4 regions of the Phyllobacterium sp. CCNWLW183 genome follow, and region 4 is predicted to be linked to each of the others. Evidence: riboswitches for the same ligand, from Rfam matches in the RefSeq annotation. Region 4 holds a riboswitch; each other region holds the start of a gene.
What was found. Region 4 has a riboswitch for cobalamin ahead of V9K95_RS21305 (hypothetical protein). Riboswitches for the same ligand answer to the same signal wherever they lie in the genome.

Region 1: linked by a shared signal. The riboswitch ahead of bluB (5,6-dimethylbenzimidazole synthase) and the one ahead of V9K95_RS21305 (hypothetical protein) in region 4 are both predicted to bind cobalamin.
Region 2: linked by a shared signal. The riboswitch ahead of V9K95_RS10925 (ABC transporter ATP-binding protein) and the one ahead of V9K95_RS21305 (hypothetical protein) in region 4 are both predicted to bind cobalamin.
Region 3: linked by a shared signal. The riboswitch ahead of V9K95_RS05225 (aromatic ring-hydroxylating oxygenase subunit alpha) and the one ahead of V9K95_RS21305 (hypothetical protein) in region 4 are both predicted to bind cobalamin.

What each region holds. Positions count from the first base shown of each region.
Region 1 is NZ_JBBCBN010000001.1:842,148-848,236, forward strand. Features, by position in the region: gene V9K95_RS03975 (ArsR/SmtB family transcription factor) at 1-572, opposite strand, end outside; gene V9K95_RS03980 (DUF2293 domain-containing protein) at 701-1,018, shown strand; gene bluB (5,6-dimethylbenzimidazole synthase) at 951-1,694, opposite strand; cobalamin riboswitch at 1,741-1,933, opposite strand; gene V9K95_RS03990 (MOSC domain-containing protein) at 1,960-2,568, opposite strand; gene ettA (energy-dependent translational throttle protein EttA) at 2,668-4,317, opposite strand; gene V9K95_RS04000 (alpha/beta fold hydrolase) at 4,802-5,743, shown strand; gene V9K95_RS04005 (CaiB/BaiF CoA transferase family protein) at 5,740-6,089, shown strand, end outside.
Region 2 is NZ_JBBCBN010000004.1:117,024-123,112, forward strand. Features, by position in the region: gene cysN (sulfate adenylyltransferase subunit CysN) at 1-297, shown strand, start outside; gene cysQ (3'(2'),5'-bisphosphate nucleotidase CysQ) at 310-1,128, shown strand; gene V9K95_RS10915 (FecCD family ABC transporter permease) at 1,260-2,273, opposite strand; gene V9K95_RS10920 (ABC transporter substrate-binding protein) at 2,274-3,221, opposite strand; gene V9K95_RS10925 (ABC transporter ATP-binding protein) at 3,218-4,027, opposite strand; cobalamin riboswitch at 4,298-4,511, opposite strand; gene V9K95_RS10930 (transglutaminase family protein) at 5,055-6,089, shown strand, end outside.
Region 3 is NZ_JBBCBN010000001.1:1,092,242-1,098,330, forward strand. Features, by position in the region: gene V9K95_RS05220 (hybrid-cluster NAD(P)-dependent oxidoreductase) at 1-664, opposite strand, end outside; gene V9K95_RS05225 (aromatic ring-hydroxylating oxygenase subunit alpha) at 670-1,911, opposite strand; cobalamin riboswitch at 2,023-2,221, opposite strand; gene V9K95_RS05230 (L-fuconate dehydratase) at 2,403-3,680, opposite strand; gene V9K95_RS05235 (SDR family oxidoreductase) at 3,689-4,423, opposite strand; gene V9K95_RS05240 (mandelate racemase/muconate lactonizing enzyme family protein) at 4,507-5,619, opposite strand; gene V9K95_RS05245 (IclR family transcriptional regulator) at 5,881-6,089, shown strand, end outside.
Region 4 is NZ_JBBCBN010000010.1:114,418-120,506, reverse strand. Features, by position in the region: gene V9K95_RS21310 (glutamine synthetase beta-grasp domain-containing protein) at 60-1,100, shown strand; cobalamin riboswitch at 1,238-1,460, shown strand; gene V9K95_RS21305 (hypothetical protein) at 1,563-1,826, shown strand; gene cobF (precorrin-6A synthase (deacetylating)) at 1,823-2,596, shown strand; gene V9K95_RS21295 (GAF domain-containing protein) at 2,736-3,707, shown strand; gene adh (aldehyde dehydrogenase) at 3,878-5,395, shown strand; gene V9K95_RS21285 (DUF779 domain-containing protein) at 5,501-5,851, shown strand; gene V9K95_RS21280 (DoxX family protein) at 5,844-6,089, opposite strand, start outside.

The sequences.
Region 1 (6,089 bases), on a different contig from region 4:
GTCAACATGTCGCGATTGATATCGATACCGACACCGCGCAAGTAGAGCGGAGCAAAGAGCTCAAGCAGGCGCCCGGTACCCGTACCGACGTCGAGCATCGCTTGAAACGGTCTTGCACCTATGATCTTGGTAAGGGCCTCTTCCACAGCGCCGTCTGGAACATGCAACGAGCGGATAGCATCCCAGCTTGAAGCATTCGCGCTAAAATAGGCAGCCGCACGTTCACGGCGCTGAAGCTTCACAGAGGAAAGACGTTCAAGGTCACGCTCCAGCAGGGGATCAGAACAATCCAGGCGATCTAGCAGGGAACGGGCAATATCTCCCACAATCAATGATTCCGCCAAACGGAAATAGGCCCAGGAGCCTTCCTGATAGCGGTTGATAAGACTTGCTTCAAAGAGCAATTTCAGATGTCGTGACACTCGCGGCTGAGATTGTCCTAAAATGGATGTGAGGTCGGAAACGGTTAGATCACCACGCGACAACAAAGCAAGAATGCGTAGCCGACTAGGCTCAGCTGCCGCTTTCAACGTATCAACCATCAGGTCGAGATTAAGATTGTGCCGGTCCATAACCAATCCTCAAAAGACATAAAGATATGTTTATGTCATGAGGCGACGATTGGCAAGAGGTTTTTGCCATTGACGACAATTTCTGCCGCGTCTGAAATAGGCGCCAGAATCAAATTAGAAAGACATCAATGAGTGCAGGAACGAACCGTCAGCGTTCAATCAACAAAGCGCTGACCTTGCTTTTACCCGCCGTTCCCTACTCCGATTCGGAACCAATACGCGCGGCCGCAGGTGCGCCCCATATGAAGACCTTGCCGCCGCCGATTGCCGTATGGTTGGCCGCTATTGCCCATGTGCGGCATCAACATACAGACTATGATGCGCTGCGCGACGAAGGCTATGACAAAGAGTCCGCTCGTTTCTTCGTGCTTGATGCGATTAATCGCAAACTGACGGAATGGCGGGCGACACGTCTTCTGGATCCGGATGAGGAAGATCTGAGCTGAGCTGGCCCCAGCCTTCTTCAAAAATAAGGTCCTGTAATTGGATTCTTTTGCGCCAGCCCTTTTTTTCCAGCTCCGGTGCATCAAAAAGCTCGTCGACATAGCCCAGGCATAGATAGGCAACAATCTCAACGTGATCCGGAATACCTAATATTTGGCGCATGTCATTGTCGTGATAGATGCTCACCCAGCCAACGCCAATACCTTCAGCACGGGCAGCAAGCCACAAATTTTGGACTGCACAAACGGTGCTATAGACATCCATCTGGCGGTTGTGGGTGCGACCGAGCACGACCGTTCCACCGCGTGTCCGGTCGCAGGTGATGCATAAATTGACCGGCGCTTTAAGGATGCCTTCCAATTTGAGAGAGGCATACAGCGCCCGGCGTTCATCTTGAAACAGGGCCTTGGCTTCCTCGTTGGCTTTGGCGAAAGCGCGGTGCACTTGCCTCTTGCGGGCCATATCGCGAATTGTGATGAAGTTCCAAGGCTGCATGAAGCCTACAGATGGAGCATGGTGCGCCGCATCGAGCAATCGCATCAAAACATCATAGGCGATCGGTTTTGACAAAAACTGATCGCGGACGTCTCGCCGGGTATAAATCGCCTTATAAACGGCCGCACGCTCATCGTCAGTAAAATCACCCGCTGGAACCGGACTATCAAAAGCTTCGTGCATTGTTTGCTCCTAACAACGCTTGAGGCCCTCGCCGCCGTCCGCGCAGCTTGGGCTATGGGGTCCGGCCGGTCTTCTGACTTGGGTTCAGCTGAACCGTGCGCCTTCCTGTGGCCTCTCGGCCACCGTGGCATAATGCACGGTCATTCCCCTTACAGCGCTGGGCACGTGCCGGATTTTCACCGGCTTCCCGATTCTCCGCAATCGTCTAAATTGCTGGCACCGGACCTGTTTTCTATTCGCCATGAAAAGGCACTTGGCGCAAGCCTTAGACCCTGTAAATCCACTGTTCGGGAATACGAATATCAACTTTTTCACCGGCGCGTATGATCCCGGGCTTTTCAACCCAAGCGACGATACCCCGCGAGCGCTTGGACACGCGTACAAAATCCAATGCAGTGGTGGTTTCGTCAGGAGTACCCGCATGCGAAGCAATAGAACGACCAGCAATCTTGCAGGGCGCATTCTGTCCATCGACTTTCAACGTCACGCCACCTTCAAAAAACATCAGCGATCTGGGTGGTAGCATCGAAAGGGATGGAATACCGGAAATCACCATGTTTCCACCGATCCATTCAGCTTTCAGCTGAGGCAAGCCCATGCCTGCTGCGATCTCGTCAAGCTCGTCGGCACTTAGAATGGAAAGGTGGCGTTCGTTGCGCATCTCGGTGCCACGCGGATACCAAGGCTCACGTCCGCCAGAGCGACGCGTCTGACCCGCGTGAAAGTCACCGACAATACCGTCAAAAGTCAGTTCCAGTGAATCTGTTGGAGAAGTGACAAAATCCCTGTCGAGTGCCTCAAATAGCCCGATCACACGACCACTGACCTTACGCGAAGGGACTATTTCGTCACGATTACCGAACAGGTCAGTCATCATTTGCTCCAAAAAGTTCCCTGCTTTAGAAAAGCGGCAAATTATCTGGCGATTACACCAGCAAAGACAACGGGGAACCTTGCGGTTCCCCATCTATACTTAGCGTGTCAGAGGCTTGTAGCTTGGACGCTTTGGATTGACGCTATCGGGACCGAGACGACGAATCTTGTCGTTTTCATAATCTTCGAAATTGCCTTCAAACCATTCGACATGGCTATCGCCTTCGAAAGCCAGGATATGCGTCGCGAGACGGTCAAGGAACATGCGATCATGGCTGATGATCACAGCGCAACCTGCATATTTTTCCAAGGCATCTTCAAGTGCTGCCAAGGTTTCCGTGTCTAGATCGTTTGTCGGTTCGTCGAGGAGCAAAACATTGCCACCGGACTGAAGCATCTTGGCCAGATGCACGCGGTTACGCTGACCACCAGAAAGATTTCCAACTTTCTGCTGCTGGTCGGTACCCTTGAAGTTGAATGCTGAAACATAAGCGCGGGAGTTCATCTCATGCTTGCCAAGCTTGATGATGTCAGTTCCGCCGGAAATTTCTTCCCAGACATTCTTGTCGGCTTTCAGGTGATCGCGACTCTGATCGACATATCCGAGGTTAACAGTCTCGCCGACGCGAATAGTGCCGGAATCCGGCTTTTCCTGACCGGTAATCATCTTGAACAGAGTGGTTTTACCCGCACCGTTCGGACCAATAATGCCAACAATACCGCCGGGTGGCAGTTTGAAAGTCAGGTTTTCGATCAGCACACGATCACCGAAAGACTTGGTGAGATTTTCGGCTTCGATAACCACCTGACCCAGCCGTTCACCCGCCGGTATCAGAATCTGGGCATCGCCGGGGCGCTGGTCGTTAGCGGCATCAACGAGCGCATCATAGGCCTTGATACGTGCCTTCGATTTTGCCTGACGTGCTTTCGGGCTGGCGGAAATCCACTCGCGTTCGCGCTCGAGAGCTTTCTGACGGGAGTCATCTTCACGGCCTTCCTGCAGCATGCGCTTGGACTTGGCACCAAGATAGGCAGAGTAATTGCCTTCATAAGCAATGCCGCGCCCACGGTCGAGTTCGAGAATCCAGCCGGTCACATTGTCTAGGAAGTAGCGATCATGCGTAATCAGAAGCACGGAGCCCTTATATTCGCGCAGATGTTTTTCAAGCCAGGCGGTCGTTTCAGCGTCCAAATGGTTGGTCGGTTCGTCGAGCAGAAGAAGGTCAGGCTGTGACAGGAGCAAGCGGCACAAAGCAACACGGCGGCGCTCACCACCGGAAAGATTGGTTACTTCGCTGTCGCCGGGTGGGCAACGAAGTGCTTCCATCGCCATCTCAACTTGCGATTCAAGGTCCCAGAGGTTTTGAGAATCGATGACATCCTGTAACTTGGCGCCTTCATCGGCGGTCTCGTCGGAGTAATTCATCATCAATTCATTGTAGCGATCGAGAATGGCCTTCTTGTCGGCAACGCCATCCATGACATTGCCCATAACGTCCTTGGCTGGATCCAAATAAGGTTCCTGCGCCAGATAGCCAACGGTAGCGCCATCCGCCAACCAAGCCTCGCCTGTATATTCCTTATCCAGACCAGCCATGATTTTCAGAACTGTAGACTTACCGGCGCCATTTGGACCCAGAATACCAATCTTGGCGTCTGGGTAGAAGGACAAGTTGATATTCTCAAGAACCTTCTTGGTTCCATATGCCTTGTTCAGGCCGGACATGTGATAGATGAATTGGCGTGCCATAACGCGCGTCACTCCGATGCTCGGGATTTCTTTTGAATGAATTTGCGCCGTATGTAGGCGAAAGCCTCAGCCGTGGCAATGGATGCCCATGATTTTCGACCTTCGCCAAACGAGCGAAACCGGGCGCGGATATTTCCGTCACCCGGTTTCCCCTCTGGTGCCGCAACAGGAAGCGTCCTCTTCTCCCAGTAGCGGCCATGTAAACTAACTAGACGAAATACGTTTCGTCATTGCGACAACATCATCCGATTCGCGATTACACCGAAAAATTGCAATGCCCGCGAAACTCATATGCTTCTGGTTTAAAGTTCTGCGGCAAGTTTAATGGGTTTGCAAGGGGTTTTGCAAAATAAAATTGCACACCAAATCGCCTGACTAATAATTGAGCACAATAGTCCAAAATTAAGAATAGTTTGTAGATTGTTTTCCACATTGACTAATTTTACGGCACCCTCTCAACTGGGCTTCTCGCAAAGAGGTTGCCATGAGTTTTGATGATACCGACGTTTTGACCACCAGTACTGGTGCAGCTCTTGCAATACGACACATGCCCGCAAAGGGTCAGGTTCGCGGGATCATTCAAATAAATCACGGCGTGGCCGAGCATTCTTTGCGTTACAAACGTTTTGCAGGATTTCTGAGCGAGCATGGTTTTCACATTTATGCACATGATCATCGGGGGCATGGCCTGACGAGAGCACAAGACGCACCGGCGGGACGCTTTGCTGCAAAAGATGGAATGGACGCCGTGTTGCGCGATGTTGATGCGGTCAACAATGAAGCGCGCCTACGCTATCCGGATTTACCCCTGATCATTTTCGGGCACTCCCTCGGCGGACTTGTCGCGCTTAATTACGTTTTCAAACATCAAGAAAAAGTGGATGCGGCTGCAGTCTGGAACGCAAATTTTTCGGCCGGAATGTTGGGAAGGTTCGCCCAATGCCTATTGCTGGCTGAACGTATGTTTTTAGGTTCTGATGTCCCAAGCATGCTGCTGCCAAAACTTACATTTCAGGAATGGAATCGCAGTGTAGCCAATCCGCGAACGGATTTTGACTGGCTCTCGCGGGATTCTGCTGAGGTCGATTTGTACGTGAAGGATCCCCTTTGCGGCTGGAGCCCTACTGTGAGCATGTGGCGTGATACATTCGATTTGGTATTCACCGGAGCAAAGGATAGCTTGTTGAGTAAATTGCGTCGCAACCTACCCTTCAACCTCGTTGGCGGTGCCAAAGATCCGGCGACAGCACAAGGCACTTCCGTCAATCATCTGGACCATAGAATGCGCAAGCTCGGCTTTATAGACGTTACGACCAAAATATATCCCGATACGCGCCATGAGGGCCTTAACGAAATCAACCGTGAACTCATCATGAGCGAATTTGCCAATTGGGCCATCCGCACAGCGTCAAAGGCAAGCCGATGATTGCTGAGCAAGCGGCAGCCCCGCTTAAAGGCATACGCGTTATTGAACTAGCCCGAGTGCTGGCTGGTCCATGGGCCGGACAGGTTCTCGCTGATCTTGGAGCCGATGTCATAAAGGTGGAAAATCCCTCCGGCGGCGACGAGACACGCGGCTGGGGGCCCCCTTTCATCACCAGCGCAGAAGGCGAGAACCTTTCCGCAGCGTATTTTCACTCTTGCAACCGAGGCAAGCGCTCCATCACAGTTGATTTTACAACCGCTGAGGGACAAGAAACCGTAAAAGCGCTCTGCCGAACAGCTGATGTTGTGCTTGAGAATTTCAAGGTGGGCGGACTGGCAAAATACGG
Region 2 (6,089 bases), on a different contig from region 4:
GCCGAGCGGCGCATGGTCCGCGAATTGCTTGGCGATGGCGAGTTCATGGAAGTTTACGTTGATACGCCGTTTGAGGAATGCGCGCGGCGAGATCCAAAGGGTCTTTATGCGAAGGCCCTGCGCGGTGAAATCAAGAATTTCACCGGTGTGGATTCGCCTTATGAAGTGCCGGAGAATCCGGAGCTTCATCTGAAAACCGTGGGACGGACAACCGAAGAGCTTGCCTCGGAAGTGGAAAAGCTGCTCACTGATCGCGGAATCATCTTCAATTTCGATCATAGTTCGTGGTCGATCTAGGCAGGGCTGAACGTGACAGTAAATCCAGTACCTACAACGATCGACTACGCATCGTTGCTATCCATATTCGAGAAAACCGCGATTGCAGCCGGCCTCGAAATCCTGCGCATCTACGAAGAAGGTTGCGACGTCGCGCTTAAGGACGATAAGTCGCCAGTCACTGCTGCGGATCATGCGGCTGAAGCAATTATCCTGGAAGCATTGCGCCGGGCAACGCCGCATATACCCATTGTTGCGGAAGAGGAAATTTCCGGCGGACATGTGCCGGGGGATCTCGGCGACCGGTTTTATCTCGTCGATCCGCTGGACGGAACGCGCGAGTTTGTTAATCGCAATGGCGACTTCACAGTCAATATTGCTCTTATCGAATATGGTATTCCGGTCTTGGGCGTTGTCTATGCTCCGGTTCGTGGCTGGCTGTTTACAGGTGGCCCGGATGGCGCGAGGGAAATAACGCTGGATCATGGGGGCAGCATTGTTTCGGCACGGCAAATTTCCTGCCGCAAGGCACCGCAGCAGATGATCGCCGTCGCCAGCCGCTCTCATCGTACGCCGGAAACCGATGCGCATCTGGAAGATTTTGATATTGAAGAATGTGTTTCTGTTGGATCGTCGATCAAATTCGGCCTGTTGGCACGGGGCGAGGCGGATATTTATCCACGCCTGAGCCGGACGATGGAATGGGATACGGCTGCCGGGGATGCAGTGCTTCGCGCCGCTGGTGGAACGACGCTCACGCTGGATGGCAAGTTGCTGAGCTATGGTCGCCGCAATCAGGCGGATGATGCTGATTTTGCCAATCCCGGATTCGTCGCTCGGGGCAGACTATAGCCAGTTTTCAGCTTTAAGACCTGGAACCCGGCTGAAATCCTTTAGATTGTTTGTCACGAGAATAGTGCCTCTCGCACAGGCATATGCCTTAACAAATGCCATTTGGCTTTGGTCTGCAGTAAATTATCATCTCATCCTTTGCGCAGCAGCAAGGTGACGACGAAGAACGCACCGATGGAGCTGGTGACGACGCCAATCGGCAATTCCTGCGGCGCGAGCAGCAGTCTTGCGATGAGGTCGCTTGAAAGGAGCAGTATGCTTCCGAAAAGCGCGCAAGTTACAATCAGTCCGGCATGGAGCTGGCCGGAAAAACGCCGCGCAATATGGGGAATCATCAACCCGACAAAGCCGATAACGCCCGATACTGAAACAAAGATCGCGGTTGAAAAGGCACAAACAATAAACACGATATTCCGGGTTCGATTGACCCTGACGCCGAGGCTTTCCGCGGTGTTTTCGCCCGCCAAAAACGCATCAAGATTGCGGTGGTTATAAAGCGCGAAGACGAGGATCGAGGCGAGGCCAATCAATGCCAGCGGCAGATTATCCCAACGCGCAATTCCCAGTCCTCCAAGCGTCCAGAACAATACCGAATGGGCGGCGCGTTGATCGCCGGAAAACACCATATAATTGGCAAGCGCCGTGAAGATGAAGGATACGGCAAGGCCAGCAAGGATCATGCGCTCGGGACCTTGACCTTGTACGCGGCGCACCAGCAGCAGAACGATAATAGCTGCGAGCATGCCACCGCTGAACGCAGCAATGGGCAGGGTCCATACGCCGAAGCGATCGCCGAAAAGACTTATAACCGATACCGCGCCAGCAGCAGCCCCCGAGGAAAGACCAAACAGGAAGGGGTCGGCGAGATCGTTGCGGGTAACGGTCTGCAACATTGCGCCAATGATGCCAAGGCCAGCACCGACGCACAGGCCGAGAATGGCGCGGGGCAAACGCAGGTCGACAATAATTCTTTCTATGGGCACAGTCGTGGCCAGATCGCTGAGCCCTGCAAAATGCGCCAAGGCATTCAACACGTCGCCAAGCGCGATAAATGTTGAGCCATAGGCAATGGAAAGGAGCCCAAGCACGATGACCAGCACCGTGCTTACCGCTAAAGTCAGTTTTGTTCCCGCCGGAAAATGCACTCAGAATGCTTCCGGATGCATTGCCTTGGCAATCTTTTCGATGGCTTCGATATTCGCAGGACCCGGCGTAAGTTCCGCATAACGAAGGGCGACAAAGCGCTCGTTCTTTACTGCATCGGTTTCCTTCATCGCCGGATGGCTCTTCAGGAAATCGAGAAGCTTCTTATATCCAACATCATCCTGATAATCGAGCAGTACGAGAAACTGCGGATTGCGCGATGCAACAGTTTCCCAAGAGGTGGTGGCCCAGCTGGATTCCAGGTCATCCATGATGTTGACGCCGCCAGCTTCGCTGATCATCGCTGAAGGGATGGCGAACTTTCCAGCGGTGAATGGTTTGTCTTCACCGGAATCATAAAGGAACACGCGGGTACCGCTGTTGGTGCCGACCTTCTTTTTGATCTGTGCCAATTGGGTCTTCCAGCCGGAAATCAGTTTTTCAGCTTCTGCTTCCTTGCCGAAAATTTTGCCCAGCTTTTCGATGTCGCCATAGAGAAGTTCCATGGAAGCGGCAGGGCGGTTTTTATCGAGATGGACGCAGCTCTCGGTCAGTTCGAGGGTTTTGATTCCATAGGGCGCAAGTGTATCGGGGGTAACTTCGCCGCCGATGCGCATGCCGTAATTCCATCCGGCAAAGAAGAAATCAGGCTGCACGGCGATAATATTCTCGAGTGTCGGATTTTTTGGTGCAAGTTCCGGAATGGAACCCTGCTGCTTGATGAAGGCATCATCGAGCTTGTACCAGCCGGTGATTCCGGTCACGCCAACCATTGAAGATTGCAGGCCAAGCGCGAAAGCCATTTCGCTCATGTTAATATCATTGACGACAACGCGCTTGGGCGCTTCATCGAAACTTACGGTTTTGCCACAGCTGTCGACAGTTACTGGAAAGGCGAATGCCGGGGCCGATAGAATCGTAAAGGCCAAGGCGAAAAGGGATTTTTTCATAAAATACTCCGGGGGTGAGAATGGGCGTCATGGTTTGGTTCGGGTGCTTCAAACACCATAAGATCGCGTTGGCGGGATGGGTGCCTGAGGCGCAGCACATCAAGGTCAAATACATCGCTGACAATGCGCGGGGTTAGCGTTTCGTCGGGCGTGCCTGATGCTACAAGCTGAGCGCTGTGCATGACTGCTACATGGGTGGCAAAGGGCGCAACAAGCGGCAAATCATGCAGAACGGCAATGGTCGTGACATTAAGTCCGGCAACCAGCAGGAGCAGTTCGCTGCGCGCCTTTGGATCGAGGTGATTGGTCGGTTCATCAAGAAACAGGATGGCCGGTTGCTGGGCGAGGGCGCGCGCCAATTGCATGCGCTGCCGTTCGCCGCCTGACAATGAACCCAATGTACGACGGCGGAAATGGCTGATCCGCGCGCGCTCCATGGAATCTTCGACGATTTCCCGGTCGACCGTGCGCGTTAAGACGCCCAGATGGGGAATGCGGCCAAGAGATACATAATCCTCGACAAGAAGCTGTTGATCGGGGGCATCGGTCTGGCCGACAAAGGCAAATTGCCGGGCCCGCTCAAGCGGCGACATTGTACCGATAATTTTGCCGTTGAAGCTTATTCCGCCGGACGTCGGTGGCAGCAGCCCGGCCAGCATGCGCAGCAAGGTGGATTTTCCAGCGCCATTCGGCCCGATAATAGCGAGCCTTGCGCCACATCTTATGCCGACCGACGCAGCATCAACCAAAATATGGGTTCCGGTTTTATAGCTCACGGCTGTTGCATCAAGCTGTATATGGCTCACGGGCGCGCTCCCATGCCGTGGAAATATTCTGAGGACTTCGACATGGGTAAGAGATAGCGTAATGTTATAACAATCGTCAATGCCGATTGTTTGAGAGGGTAGATAATATGATGCTGGGTCGAAGTGACGATGCGCGAAACGTTCATACCTGCCAACTTTCAAGGGGAGGACAGAGAACGCAGACGATGAACCGGAAGCTATTCAAAGCATTCGGGTGCCGCTAATGCGGACAGAGGTCATCGCATCGCTCCCGGCACACCCCGTCCGGTTCGAATTTCAATTATGATGGCAGGTCTCCTGGCTCACGGGTCTTGGCAAAGCCTTACCTTCCCGATCTTGCGATCAGTGGCATCATCAGGCGTCGCTCACCGCTTACAGTTGCGGGGGCAGCCACGGTTTCGGTCCCTTTTGGGTACGCCTCACCGTGTTCCCTTTTCATCTCCAGCATTGTCTAGCCGGAGAAACCATCACGATGATTAGTAGTTGAACCGAAGTGAAAATGAAATGGGGTAAAAGAGATAGCACTTGGAAAAAATAGAAGAATGCTATGTTTCCCTCAGGAGTGAGAGGGAGGCTATCGCCCACCTCCCGTTTTCTGGTTTAATGAATGGAGATCCGGATAGTGAGTGTCCAGCTCGTCCGGGTCTTTTTCAATTCCAGGGTGATAATCAGCAGCTACCCTTTGTTGGCATTGAGTTTCTGCGTGGTTCGACGGGGCTCACCACGAGGAATGTGGTTTGATTGCACATTGGTCGATAACCTTGCAGGAAGTGACTTCCTGCAAATAATAACCTCCCTCATGGTGAGCTCCGTCGAACCACGCAGCAAGCCTAATGCAAATTATATTACCCCCTCTCTTGGATTTGGTTGTGTCGTCCATTTTGCCAGCCCGTTTAAGGTGCAGATTCAGTACGTGCTAAAATAAATGGCAGAATAAGTTTTTTAAGCGTGAACAAGCCGATGGAGTAGGCTAGGCTTCGCATGTAGCCTTTGGCGACATCGATGTTTTATTGAATTTTGGGGCGACATGGCAATTCACGCAGCAGTCTATCACCTGACTCACTATAAATATGATCGCCCCATCATGCTCGGGCCGCAGATCATCCGCCTTCAACCAGCTCCGCACTCGAGAACCAAAGTGCTGAGCCACTCGTTGAAGGTCAGTCCATCCAACCATTTCGTCAATTTGCAGCAGGACCCTTACGGTAATTTTCTGGCCCGTTTTGTCTTTCCTGAGCCCGTCACGGAGCTCAAGATCGAAGTCGATCTCATTGCCGATATGACCGTCTATAATCCGTTTGATTTCTTCGTCGAACCTGCCGGGGAAATCTGGCCATTCGCTTACCCCGAAGATATACGCGACGATCTTTCCATATATATGAAGCCGGAGCCGATTGGGCCGCTTCTGTCGGATTTTCTGGCAACGATTGATCGCTCAAGCACCAATACAGTCAATTTCGTCGTGGACCTTAATGCCCGCATCCAGCGCGAGATTGGTTATGTTATCCGCATGGAAACCGGTGTCCAAGAGCCGGAAACCACGTTGAATGTCCGTACAGGTTCGTGCCGTGATACCAGCTGGCTTCTCGTCCAGACCTTGCGTCATCTTGGCTTGGCGGCGCGTTTTGTTTCCGGCTACCTCATCCAGTTAAAGCCCGATCTGGTGGCGCTGGATGGGCCTGCCGGGACAACGACGGATTTTACTGATCTACATGCCTGGTGCGAGGTCTACTTGCCGGGTGCCGGTTGGATTGGCCTTGATCCGACATCGGGGTTGCTGACTGGCGAAAGTCATGTCCCGCTGGCCGCAACACCTCATTATCGCAATGCTGCACCGATTTCAGGCATGGCTGAACCGGCCAATGTCGAATTCGGTTTTGACATGCGGGTAACGCGCGTCTCGGAGCATCCACGCATTACCAAGCCATTTTCCGATGAATCGTGGGACGCGCTCGATGCGCTTGGCAACAAAGTCGATGCGCTGCTCAAGGAACGGGATGTTCGCCTGACCATGGGCGGCGAGCCGACATTCGTTTCAATTGACGATTTTGAATCCGGCGAA
Region 3 (6,089 bases), on a different contig from region 4:
TCCGTTCCTTGAAGTCGGGCGACAATAGCGAAAGCTTCGGCGCTTCGAGCCTGCCTCTGATACCCGTCCAGAGCTGCCCCATTTCATGTTCCTTGATCAGAAAGGACAATTTGAGATTTGGCATGCAACTGGTCAGATATTCGAGTTCCTTGCGAAAGATGATGTCGCTCGGGCGGCGTGCGCAACTGACAAAACTAATATCGCTTTGTGGTGCACAATCCTGCATCCAGCGCGTCATTGACATCATAGGCGTGATGCCTGATCCGGCAGAAATAAACAGATATTTTTCGCCGGGATGTTTTGAGATCGAAAAGTCACCCAGCGGCCCAAATGCTTTCAGCCGCGCGCCCGGCGTGAGGTGGTCCAGCATCCAGCGGGTGCCGATGCTGCCATCCTGCGCTTTGACCGTGATTGCAATCGTAAATGGCCGCGAGGGGCTGGAAGAGAGAGTGTAGGTACGCAGGACCGCATCCGGTTGCGTACCCAATTCAAACGTCATGAACTGGCCGGGCTCATACCGGAACCAGTTTTGATTGTCGGAACGAAATGTGAATGTCTTCACATTGGGCGCTTCCTCAATGACAGACAGGCACTCCAGCAGATGCAGCCGGTCGTTCCATGGCTGCATCTGATCGAGATGCGGGTACTTTTGAGGAATGCCCATATTCACTACGCTACCTTGCTCAGTCGCTTGTCGCCGGAAAGGCGCGTTTCCATCGTGTTGGAATACCATTCAAGGAATTGCAGAACACCGCCTTCATGCTCTACCGAATAAGGGCCCGGCTCATAGGCAGGAGAGCGAATGCCAAAAGCATTTTCTTCAACGATCTGGCGGTCCTGATCATTGGTTTCGAGCCAGACATGCGTGAGTTCCTCAATGGTGTAATCGACGCCTTCCACCGCGTCCTTGTGCACCAGCCACTTGGTCGTGACCTGGGTTTCGGTCGGGCTAAGCGGGAGAACGCGGAAAGAAAGGGCATGATCCCCCAGAATGTGATTCCACGTCGTCGGATAATGATAGAGCAATAGCGAACCGATCTGCCGTGCATTCACATCATCGCTAAGCTGACGCGCTACAGCACGTTTGCCCGACATGGTATAGCTCTCGGCTTCGTGAAGCAGCGGCACGCGTGTTGCGCGGTACTGGCCATTTTCATCGATACGGAACACGCTCGGAAGACCTGCGGCTTCGCATTTGTCCCAATGCGCCACGATTTCCGGATCATCCTTTGAGCCTTGTATGCCAGTCACGCTTGGTGCTTCAGGAAACGTCTTACAGAGTTCCGGATGATTGGCGGCGCAATGGTAGCATTCGCGGTTGTTTTCCCACACCAGCTTCCAATTACCCTTCTCCACGATCGAGCTTTGAAAGGCGACTTTGGTTTCGCTGAGGCGATGCGGTGCAAGATAAGGATCGATCATGGCACGCGTAGCGGCAAAATCCGGCGCAATCGGCGCAAGGCAGACGAAGATATAGCCGCCAACGCTTTCGCAATGCACCGTCTTCAGGCTGTGCTGGCTGGCATCGAAATCGTCGCCCATCTGGCGCGCGAATAATAGACGGCCATCCAGTTCATAAGTCCACTGATGATAGGGGCAAACAAGCTTCGCCGAGGTGCCCCGTTCAGAAGCACAAACGCGCGACCCGCGATGGCGGCATGAGTTATGAAACGCGCGTATTTTCTTCTCGCGGTCCCGGACGATAACGACCGGATAATCGCCAATCTGCACGGTAAAATAATTGCCCGGTCGCGCCACTTCGCAATCATGACCGATAAACAGCCAGTCGCGGTAGAAGATATTTTCCATATCCAACCGGAAATACTCCGGATCATTGTAGAAAGCCTGCTCAAGGCCATAGCCAGGTTTCCGGTGTTTCAGGTTCCGGAGTAGTTCACTATGTGCGTCCATGTCGTGTCCTCGCCATCTCATTTGCGAAAGAACTGACTGGTGGTGACGGAGAAGACCGTCCGTATGGCTGCCCATACAAAACAATGCTCCTTGATCGCCCACCGCGATCAGTCGGTGTTATCGCTTGCGGCTGGTTTCCGGGCTCTGGAGTTGCTCTTGCGAGCCTCACGGCGCCTTCCCGGAACCATGCTCCAGTGGCTATTTTGCCGCGTTTCACTCCACTACCGTTGCGGGGGCAGCGCCGGGATTAAACCGGCTTCCCAATTCTCCACCTTCCCTAGAAAGCGGCACCTCAAGTAGCCTGATAAAAGCATCCGGATGATAAAAAGAATAGGTGCGGAAACGACATCGCATTTACACAAGACGACACGACCGAAAAAACAGAAAATGCCGCCACTCCGGCACGTCAGAATGGCGGCACAATACCCTTTCCATGTCAGCAATGAATATCACCAGAGACGGCGATGGTTCATTTACCGGGCGGAAAGGCTTTAAAGACCGTGATGCAAATACTGCTTGATCGATTCCGGTTTCATCTCAATTGAAAAGCCCGGCAGCGAGGGTGGCATATAGGCCGCATCCTGAATGTTGCAGGGATCAACAAAATGCTCGTGCAGATGATCGACATACTCGATAACCCTGCCCTCTTTCGTCCCTGAAACGGCGATATAATCAATCATTGACAGATGCTGGACATATTCACACAGACCAACACCGCCCGCATGCGGCCAGACTGGTAGCTCATACTTTGCGGCGATAAGCAGCACCGCCAGCACTTCGTTCAGTCCACCCATGCGGCAACTATCGATCTGCACGACATCGATAGCGCCTTCGGCGATGAACTGTTTGAACATGATGCGGTTCTGACACATCTCACCGGTCGCGACTTTCACCGGATGGATAGCCTGCCGAATTTTGCGATGGCCCGCAACGTCGTCGGGGCTCGTTGGCTCTTCAATGAAGAACGGCTTGACGAAGGCAAGCTTGTTCACCCAATCAATGGCTTCATTCACTTCCCAGACCTGATTGGCATCGATCATGAGAATGCGGTCAGGGCCGATCACTTCACGCGCGATGGTAAGACGTCGGATATCATCTTCGAGATCGCGGCCGACTTTCATCTTAATGTGGTTGAAGCCCGCATCCACGGCCTCCTGACAAAGGCGACGGAGCTTTTCATCGGAATAGCCCAGCCAGCCTGCCGATGTCGTATAGCAGGGATACCCATCTGCTTTTAGCGTTTCAATACGCTCTTTCTTACCGACCTCTGCTCTACGCAGAATTTCCAGCGCCTCTTCAGGCGTCAGCACGTCTGTGAGATAGCGGAAGTCCACGATTTTGACGATCTCTTCCGGCGTCATTTCACCGACCAGTTGCCAGACAGGCTTCTTCGCTTCCTTGGCCAGCAAATCCCAAACGGCGTTCACTACCGCGCCCGTGGCCAGATGCATTGCACCCTTATCAGGGCCGATCCAGCGTAACTGGCTGTCACCGGTGATAAAATGCCAGAATCTGCCCGGGTTTTCCTTTATCCAATCAAGTTCAAGGCCGATAACAAGGTGTTTCATGGCCTCAATGGCAAGGCAGCAGATCTCATTGCCGCGCCCGATGGTAAAGGTAAGGCCGTGGCCGGAAAGCCCTGCATCCGTATCCAGCACAACATAGGCAGCCGAATAGTCCGGGTCAGGATTCATGGCATCCGATCCGTCCAGACTTTGCGAGGTCGGGAAACGGATATCGAAAACGCGAAGATCAGTGATGATGGTCATGGTCTTTCCTAAACTGTCCAGCCGCCATCAATATTGTAGGCCTGTCCCGTGGTGTAGGTAGCACCAGCAAGATAGACGGCAAGGTCAGCGATTTCTTCCGGGAGGCCCAGACGCCCCATGGGCTGGCGCGCGATAAATGCCGCCCGCGTGGCATCATAGTCGCCACCAGCGCGCATGCGTTGCTCAAGCGAAGGACTTTCCACCGTGCCGGGGCAGATCGCATTGCAGCGAATACCCTGCGTAATATAATCCGCGGCTACCGATTTGGTTATTCCCAATACGGCAGCCTTGGTTACGCCATAGGCAAAACGGTTCGGGACACCTTTCACGCTACTGGCGACTGAAGACATATTGACGATAGCACCGTCCTTACGTTCGATCATACCCGGTAGTACCGCCCTGATCGTGCGGATCATGGCGCGAACATTGAGATCAAGTGCAAAATCCAGATCGGCGTCCGGCATATCGAGAATTGAACCGCCATGGACAAAACCAGCGCAATTAAACAGCACATCGATAGCGCCGATTTCGCCAATGACCTGCGTCACTTCTTCTGCCTTGAGCACGTCGAGCTTGCGCGGCTTGATATTGGCTTCCTTCGGCAAAGCATCGAGCAGTTGCTGATTGATATCGGTTGCATGCACGATTGCACCTTCGCGTGCGAAAGCCAGCACCGAAGCCCGACCAATGCCTTGTCCAGCTGCCGTGATAAGAACGCGTTTGCCTTCAAGCTTGCCTGTCATCTCATATCTCCATTGGGCATCTTATGATGCCAGTCATGCACTTCAGCCCTGAACAGGGCAATCATTTCTCGTTAAGTCAGCCATCAAACGCGAATTTCAGTGGTGAACTCTTCCACGCTGCGCGCTTTGACGGCATCCCAGTCCCAGTCAATTCCGATACCTGGTTCCATCGGTGCCAAAGCATAGCCATTCTCGATCCGCATTTGAGTCTTGGTCAGATCATCAAGCTGGGGAATATACTCAACATATTTGCCGTTCTGAACCGCGCATGTCAGACTGACATGGAGTTCCATCAGGAAGTGTGGACATACGGGAATATTGAAGGCTTCCGCTGCGTGAGCCACTTTCAGCCAGGGAGTGATCCCGCCAATACGGCCAACATCGACCTGAACGATGGAGCAGGCTCCCTTTTGCATATATTCGCGGAAATGCCGGATCGAATAGAGCGATTCTCCAACCGCCACGGGCGTTTGTGTAGAAGCTGACAGGCGCACATGCCCATCAATATCATCCGCTGGCAGCGGCTCTTCCAGCCACGCCAGATCAATATCCCGCAACACGTGCGAGCGCCGAATGGCTTCATCAAGTGAAAAACCCTGATTTGCATCCGTCATGATCTCAAATCCGGAACCGACGGCAGCGCGAACGGCCGACAGGCGATCAAGATCTTCCGATCCATGCGGACGGCCGATCTTGACCTTGGCACCTTTAAAACCCTTTGCCTTGGCTTGCAGCGCGTCATCGACCAGAGCCTGCTTTTCAATATGCAGCCAGCCACCTTCAGTTGTATAAAGCGGGCAGCGATCCTTTGCGCCGCCAGCAAGTTTCCATAAAGGCAGATTCTGCTTCTTGGCCCGTAAATCCCACAGAGCGATGTCAATGGCTGCAAGCGCAATCGCAGTAATTGCGCCGATGGTGGTTGCATGTGTAGCAAATTCAAGATCATGCCAGATGGCTTCGATCTGGTCTGCATCCTTGCCAAGCAGTCTGGGTGCCAGATGATCGGAAAGAAGTCGCATTACCGACGATCCGCCCGTTCCGATCGTATAACTATAACCCGTGCCCACAGCGCCATCGCTATCGGTAATTGTAACGATTGGCGTTTCCTGGCTGACAAAACTCTGAATTGCATCCGTCCGCAGCACCTTTGGCGGCAGGTCAACCATCCGCAGTTCCACGCGCTGGATCTTAGCCAAATTATCCTCCCGTCGGGCTTTGTATATTGCCCTTATATATTATATACCCATATATGGGAACTTCATTCATATACAAACATTTGCGCCACATATCGTCAAGCGATGAAACCGCTTCCATCTGCTCATGTTCTTCGTATAAGCCTAGATGAGAGGAATTCCAGGAAAATGGGAACCGGTTTTCTATTCGGAATTGCGCTAAAATAAACAGTCAGGGCGCAGGCGATTCAAAGATTGCAGAAGCGCTCCAGGGGGTATTCGCATATGACTGATGAAGACGACAGTGACCGCTATCGCGCGCCCGCACTCGACAAAGGTCTTGATATATTGGAGCTGCTTGCCGGCATTGATGGCGGCGTAACACAGGCGGAGATAGCCAAGCGCCTTGGCCGCAGCCCCAACGAGTTTTACCGGATGCTGGATCGCTTGGTGCGCCGAGGCTATGTAACTAGGCTCGAAGGCGATCGCTATTC
Region 4 (6,089 bases):
TGCGCTCCACGATGCAAGCCTCGCAACCGGTCTGCACAATAAAATATGAGAGAAACGGAATGGCAAAATATAAACTCGAATATATCTGGCTCGACGGTTATGTCCCTTCGCCAAATCTTCGCGGTAAGACGCTGATCAAGGAATTCGACGTATTTCCGACGCTGGAACAATTGCCGCTTTGGGGCTTCGATGGAAGCTCGACAATGCAGGCAGAGGGCAAAAGCTCGGATTGCGTATTGAAGCCTGTTTCTCTTTATCCGGACAGTGAACGCAAGAATGGCGTTCTCGTCATGTGCGAAGTCATGATGCCCGATGGCAAGACACCGCATCCTTCCAACACCCGCGCAACTGTTCTTGATGATGACGGCGCATGGTTCGGCTTCGAACAGGAATATTTCTTCTACAAGAACGGCCGCCCGCTCGGCTTCCCTGAGACAGGTTTTCCTGCGCCGCAGGGCCCATATTATACAGGCGTTGGCTACAGCAATGTTGGCGATATCGCCCGCAAGATCGTCGAAGAGCATCTCGATATCTGCCTGAATGCCGGCATCAACCATGAAGGCATCAATGCTGAAGTGGCAAAAGGCCAGTGGGAATTCCAGATTTTCGGAAAAGGTTCCAAGAAGGCTGCCGATGAGGTCTGGATTGCACGCTATCTCCTGCAGCGCCTGACTGAAAAATACGGCATCGATATCGAATATCATTGCAAGCCGCTCGGCGATACTGATTGGAATGGTTCGGGCATGCATGCCAACTTCTCCACCACCTATATGCGTGAAGTCGGCGGCAAGGATTACTTCGAAAAGGTCATGGCGGCATTTGAGCAGAATTGCGCTGCCCATATCGCCGTATATGGACCGGACAATCATATGCGCCTTACCGGCAAGCATGAAACCCAGTCGATCCACCAGTTCAGCTACGGCATTGCTGATCGCGGTGCATCAATCCGCGTTCCGCACAGCTTTGTAAACAATGGCTATCGCGGTTATCTTGAAGATCGCCGTCCGAATTCGCAGGGCGACCCCTACCAGATCGCGTCGCAAATCCTGCGGACAATTTCTGAAGTGCCGGAAGATGCGGAAGAAGTTCTCGCCGCTTGATCTTGTTTGAATAGTTTGGAATGGCGCGGGCACCAGCCTGCGCCATTTTCTATTGGTGATGCGCCGCATTCAGCCGTTTACCGGTTTCCCCCCGATAAATTTACGCATGCCCTGTTGACCTCAATAGGTGGGCTGGGTTCTTATAAGAGTGTTCCGGTTCTCCCGTGCTGCAAAGCCGGGAGCTAAGAGGGAAGCCGGTGAAGTGATATTCACCAATGCCGGCGCTGCCCCCGCAACTGTAAACAGCGAGTTGCTGTCGCTTGAATTCGTTCAGGCAAAAGGTCACTGGGATTTCCCGGGAAGGCCAGACAGCAATACTGACCTGTGAGCCAGGAGACCTGCCGAAACATGATGAACGTCCACGGGCGGGGTGTCCCGGTGTGTCGCTTGCAATGGTTTGCCGCAGGCTGACTATCTGCAATCTTCGCGCTTGACCCTTGCCCCCAACAATCGGGGTTAAGCATGATACTCGGCGCCAATACAAATCAATATAGCAACCCACAATCGGTCAACGCGGCAACTGTGCCGGAAGACGTGTTTTTTGCCTGGCTGCTCTCCCGGCCTCGCGGCACCAATATTGTTGCAGCTGCAAGCCAGGAGATTATAAAGCTTGAGGCCTATGCCGGAAAACATGCGGGGGCAAAACGCCTCCACGAACTGTTCTGTGCTTTGATCGAAGAGAGTCAAAGGTCGGAACTATCGTCGGCCTCGCGTGTGCCCCAGTGAAACGCAAAGTGCTCATCATCGGAATTGGCGCGGGCAACCCAGACTACGTGACCATACAGGCAGTCAATGCGCTCAATCAGGTCGATGTGTTTTTCATTCCCGATAAGGGAGCTGAGAAAGAACAGCTGTCCCGCATCCGTCGGGAAATTTGCGAGCGTTTCATCACCGCCCCCCACTACCGCATGGTGGATTTTGAAACGCCGCTGCGCGCGAAACCGTCCTCTACCTATCGAACAAGTGTCACGGACTGGCACGACAAAATGGAAGCGACCTATGCGCACCTGCTGATGGAGGAGCTTGGCGATGATGAGTGTGGTGCTTTCCTCGTATGGGGTGATCCATCGCTTTATGACAGCACGATCCGCATTCTCGACAGACTGAACGCAAAGGGCAATTTCGAACTGGACTATGATGTCATTCCCGGCATCACCAGCATTCAGGCGCTCACGGCAAAGCATAAGGTTGTGCTCAATCGAATCGGCGAGTCCATTACGATAACCACCGGGCGCAAGCTTGCCGAAGGTTTTCCGAACAATTCGGAAAGCGTGATTGTGATGCTCGATGGCGAGGGCGCGTTCAAGGCAATTGATGAAGATGTCGATATTTATTGGGGTGCTTACATAGGAACGGAAGACGAGATTCTCATGTCCGGCAAGCTGCGCGATGTCGTTGACGATATTGAGCGGTTGCGAAATGTTGCGCGCGCGCAAAAGGGCTGGATCATGGATACATATTTGCTGAAAAGGTCATATGACGAGATTGGAGAATAGCTGCGATTATAACCGGGGGCGTTTTGGACCTGCGCCTTTAAATTGCGTCGGTAGAACAGCCCCGGTTGCCGCCACCAATAGGTGACTTGACGTAGGCGAGAACAGGCGTCACCCTGTACATGGACTTCGGAGGAGGACCATGGGAACGCAGGATGACGGCTTACATGCCGAGCATATCCAATCTGCCGTGACAGGTGACGCTGCCGCGCAGTCAGCGGTCGTTGCATCCTGGGGCCGTTCAATGCGTCTCTACGGCTTGAAGCCTGATGAGGGCACGCCGCCAAACATGCTAACCGATCAGGAATTGCGTGAAGCGCGTGAAGAGCTGGGATCTCTCATAGAAACGGCAGAAATCGCACTCGACCGGCTTTATTCGGCGGTGGGTGGTGCGGGATGTTGCGTCCTGTTGGCAGACAAGAATGGTGTTCCTGTCGACCGCCGGGGCTATGAGGGCGATGATGCCACCTTTTGCAAGGCGGGACTTTGGACGGGAGCAGTCTGGAGCGAAGAGTGCGAGGGCACCAATGGCATTGGCACAGCGCTGGCTGAACAACGTGCCCTGACGATCCACCGCGACCAGCATTTCCGCAGTCGCAACACAGCGCTTTCTTGTACTGTAGCACCGATTTTCGATCATCGCGGGCGGCTGATGGCGGCGATTGACGTATCGTCGGCACGTTCCGATCTGACCGAGGGCTTTGTCAAACTCATTGCCATGGCTGTGGTGGATGCCGCCCGGCGGGTGGAAGCGGAAAATTTCCGATTGGCCTTTCCCAAAGCGCGCATCGTCATGGCACAGGGTACTGAACGCGGCCATGACCGGGCTTTGAACGCATTGATTGCAGTGGACGAGGACGATCTTGTGGTTGGCGCATCGCGTTCGGCGCGTGCACTTCTCGGGCTGACTGACGAAAGCCTGAGCAGCCCATTACCTGCGGCGAATCTGCTCGGGCAGGATACCGATGCGGAACGAGGATTTGCAGCCGCCGAACGCAGCGTGATCCAGCGAGTTCTGCGAAAAGCAGATGGCAATGTTTCCATTGCCGCGAACATGATGGGCATGAGCAGAGCTACCCTGCATCGCAAGCTTAAACGGCTTGGCTTGAACTGAGACTTTCATGTGTCTCAATATTGCGACAAATCCTGCATTCGCTTTGCCTGCCAGGGATGACACTCAAGCTGTAAAGCGCGATCCTCTGAATATGCCGCGAGGAGGCGGTATGGAAATCGTGCAATGCGTCCGGTCCTTACCCTGACGCGTTGCTTCAGGGAGGAAGTTCAATGAACAAGGTAGAATTCAACCGAACCGTCAAACCCAACTTCAAGAAACGCTACGGCAACTTCATTGGCGGGAAATTCGTCGAGCCGAAGGCAGGCCGTTACTTCGAGAATACATCGCCGGTCAACGGGCAGGTGCTGTGCGAAATTGCCCGGTCTGATGCCAGCGATGTGGAGGCCGCGTTGGACGCCGCTCATGCTGCAAAGGATGCCTGGGGCCGGACAAGTGCCGCTGAGCGCAGCGTCATGCTCAACAAGATTGCACAGGTAATGGAAGATAATCTTGCTATGTTGGCGCAGGCTGAAACCTGGGACAATGGCAAACCAATCCGCGAAACGACGGCAGCCGACATGCCGCTTGCAATCGATCACTTCCGCTATTTTGCCGGTGCCATCCGTGCGCAGGAAGGCGGAATTTCAGAGATTGACCACGATACTGTGGCCTATCACTTCCACGAACCGCTCGGTGTTGTCGGACAGATCATTCCGTGGAATTTCCCAATATTGATGGCTGTGTGGAAACTCGCCCCGGCATTGGCGGCGGGCAATTGCGTGGTGCTTAAACCTGCCGAGCAGACCCCGGCCTCGATTCTGGTACTTGCGGAACTGATTGCCGATATCCTGCCGCCGGGTGTTCTCAACATCGTCAATGGTTTTGGTCTGGAAGCAGGAAAACCGCTCGCGTCGAGCCCGCGCATTGCCAAGATCGCCTTTACCGGCGAGACCACGACGGGTCGTCTGATCATGCAATATGCCAGCCAGAACCTTATTCCCGTTACGCTGGAGCTGGGCGGCAAGTCACCAAATATATTCTTCAAGGATGTGGTGGCTGAGGATGATGACTTCTTTGACAAGGCCATCGAGGGTTTCGTCATGTTTGCGCTTAACCAGGGCGAGGTCTGTACCTGCCCGAGCCGCGCGCTCATTCACGAGTCAATCTATGATCGTTTCATGGAGCGTGCCCTTAAGCGCGTGGAAGCCATCGTACAGGGCGATCCGCTTGATCCAGCGACCATGATTGGTGCGCAGGCATCCAGTGAACAGCTGGAAAAAATCCTGTCATATATGGACATTGGCAAACAGGAAGGCGCTGAGGTTCTTATCGGCGGCGAACGCAATGTTCTGTCCGGCGATCTTGCCGGGGGTTATTACGTGCATCCGACCGTGTTCAAGGGTCATAACCGGATGCGGATTTTCCAGGAAGAAATCTTTGGCCCTGTCGTTTCGGTGACGACGTTCAAAGATGATGACGAAGCCCTGTCTATCGCCAATGATACGCTTTACGGCCTCGGCGCAGGCATTTGGAGTCGTGATGCTAACAGGTGCTACCGCTTTGGCCGCGCCATTCAGGCCGGTCGCGTCTGGACCAATTGTTATCACGCCTATCCGGCTCATGCCGCGTTTGGGGGATATAAGCAATCGGGCATCGGCCGTGAAAACCACCTGAAGATGCTTGATCACTATCAGCAAACCAAGAATATGCTGGTAAGCTATAGTCCAAAGAAACTCGGCTTCTTCTAAAAACCGATGTGAATACAGCCTGACGGGCGTACCATGCCTTGTCAGGCTGAATTTTCAAATGGTTTTACTACCGATTGGTAAGCCGAGGAGAGGTTGGAGGTGTGCATGGACCATATGGTTGAAAACAAGGTGAGCGCGACACCAGCGGCGCTCGAGTTGATTGCAACTTTGCAATCCGAATATGGCCCAATCCTGTTTCACCAGTCTGGGGGCTGTTGCGATGGCTCGTCTCCCATGTGCTATGCGCAGGGTGACTTTATCATCGGCGATAATGATGTGAAGCTTGGTGAGATTGGCGGTGCGCCGGTTTATATCAGCGCGTCGCAATATGATGTCTGGAAGCATACCGAGCTTATTATCGATGTGGTTCCCGGCCGCGGCGGAATGTTCTCGCTGGATAATGGCCGGGAAGTCCGATTTCTGACGCGATCGAAAGTTTGCGCCACTCCTAATTGAATGGGATAAGAGCCCGAAGGCGACGGTCACGCAGATAAAGACCTCCCCACATGATCAGGCCAAGATAAACGCCGAAGAACAGATGCGTAAACAGCGGATTGCCAATGCGCAATTGTGTGAGGATTGCGCCGCCGAGATAGCCTGTGAGCAGGATCGCACCCAGTATGGAAGTGCGCGGCCAGGCATAGAGAGCGGTACAAACCAAGCCCAAGATACCAAGGCCGCGCGCGAATGCCAC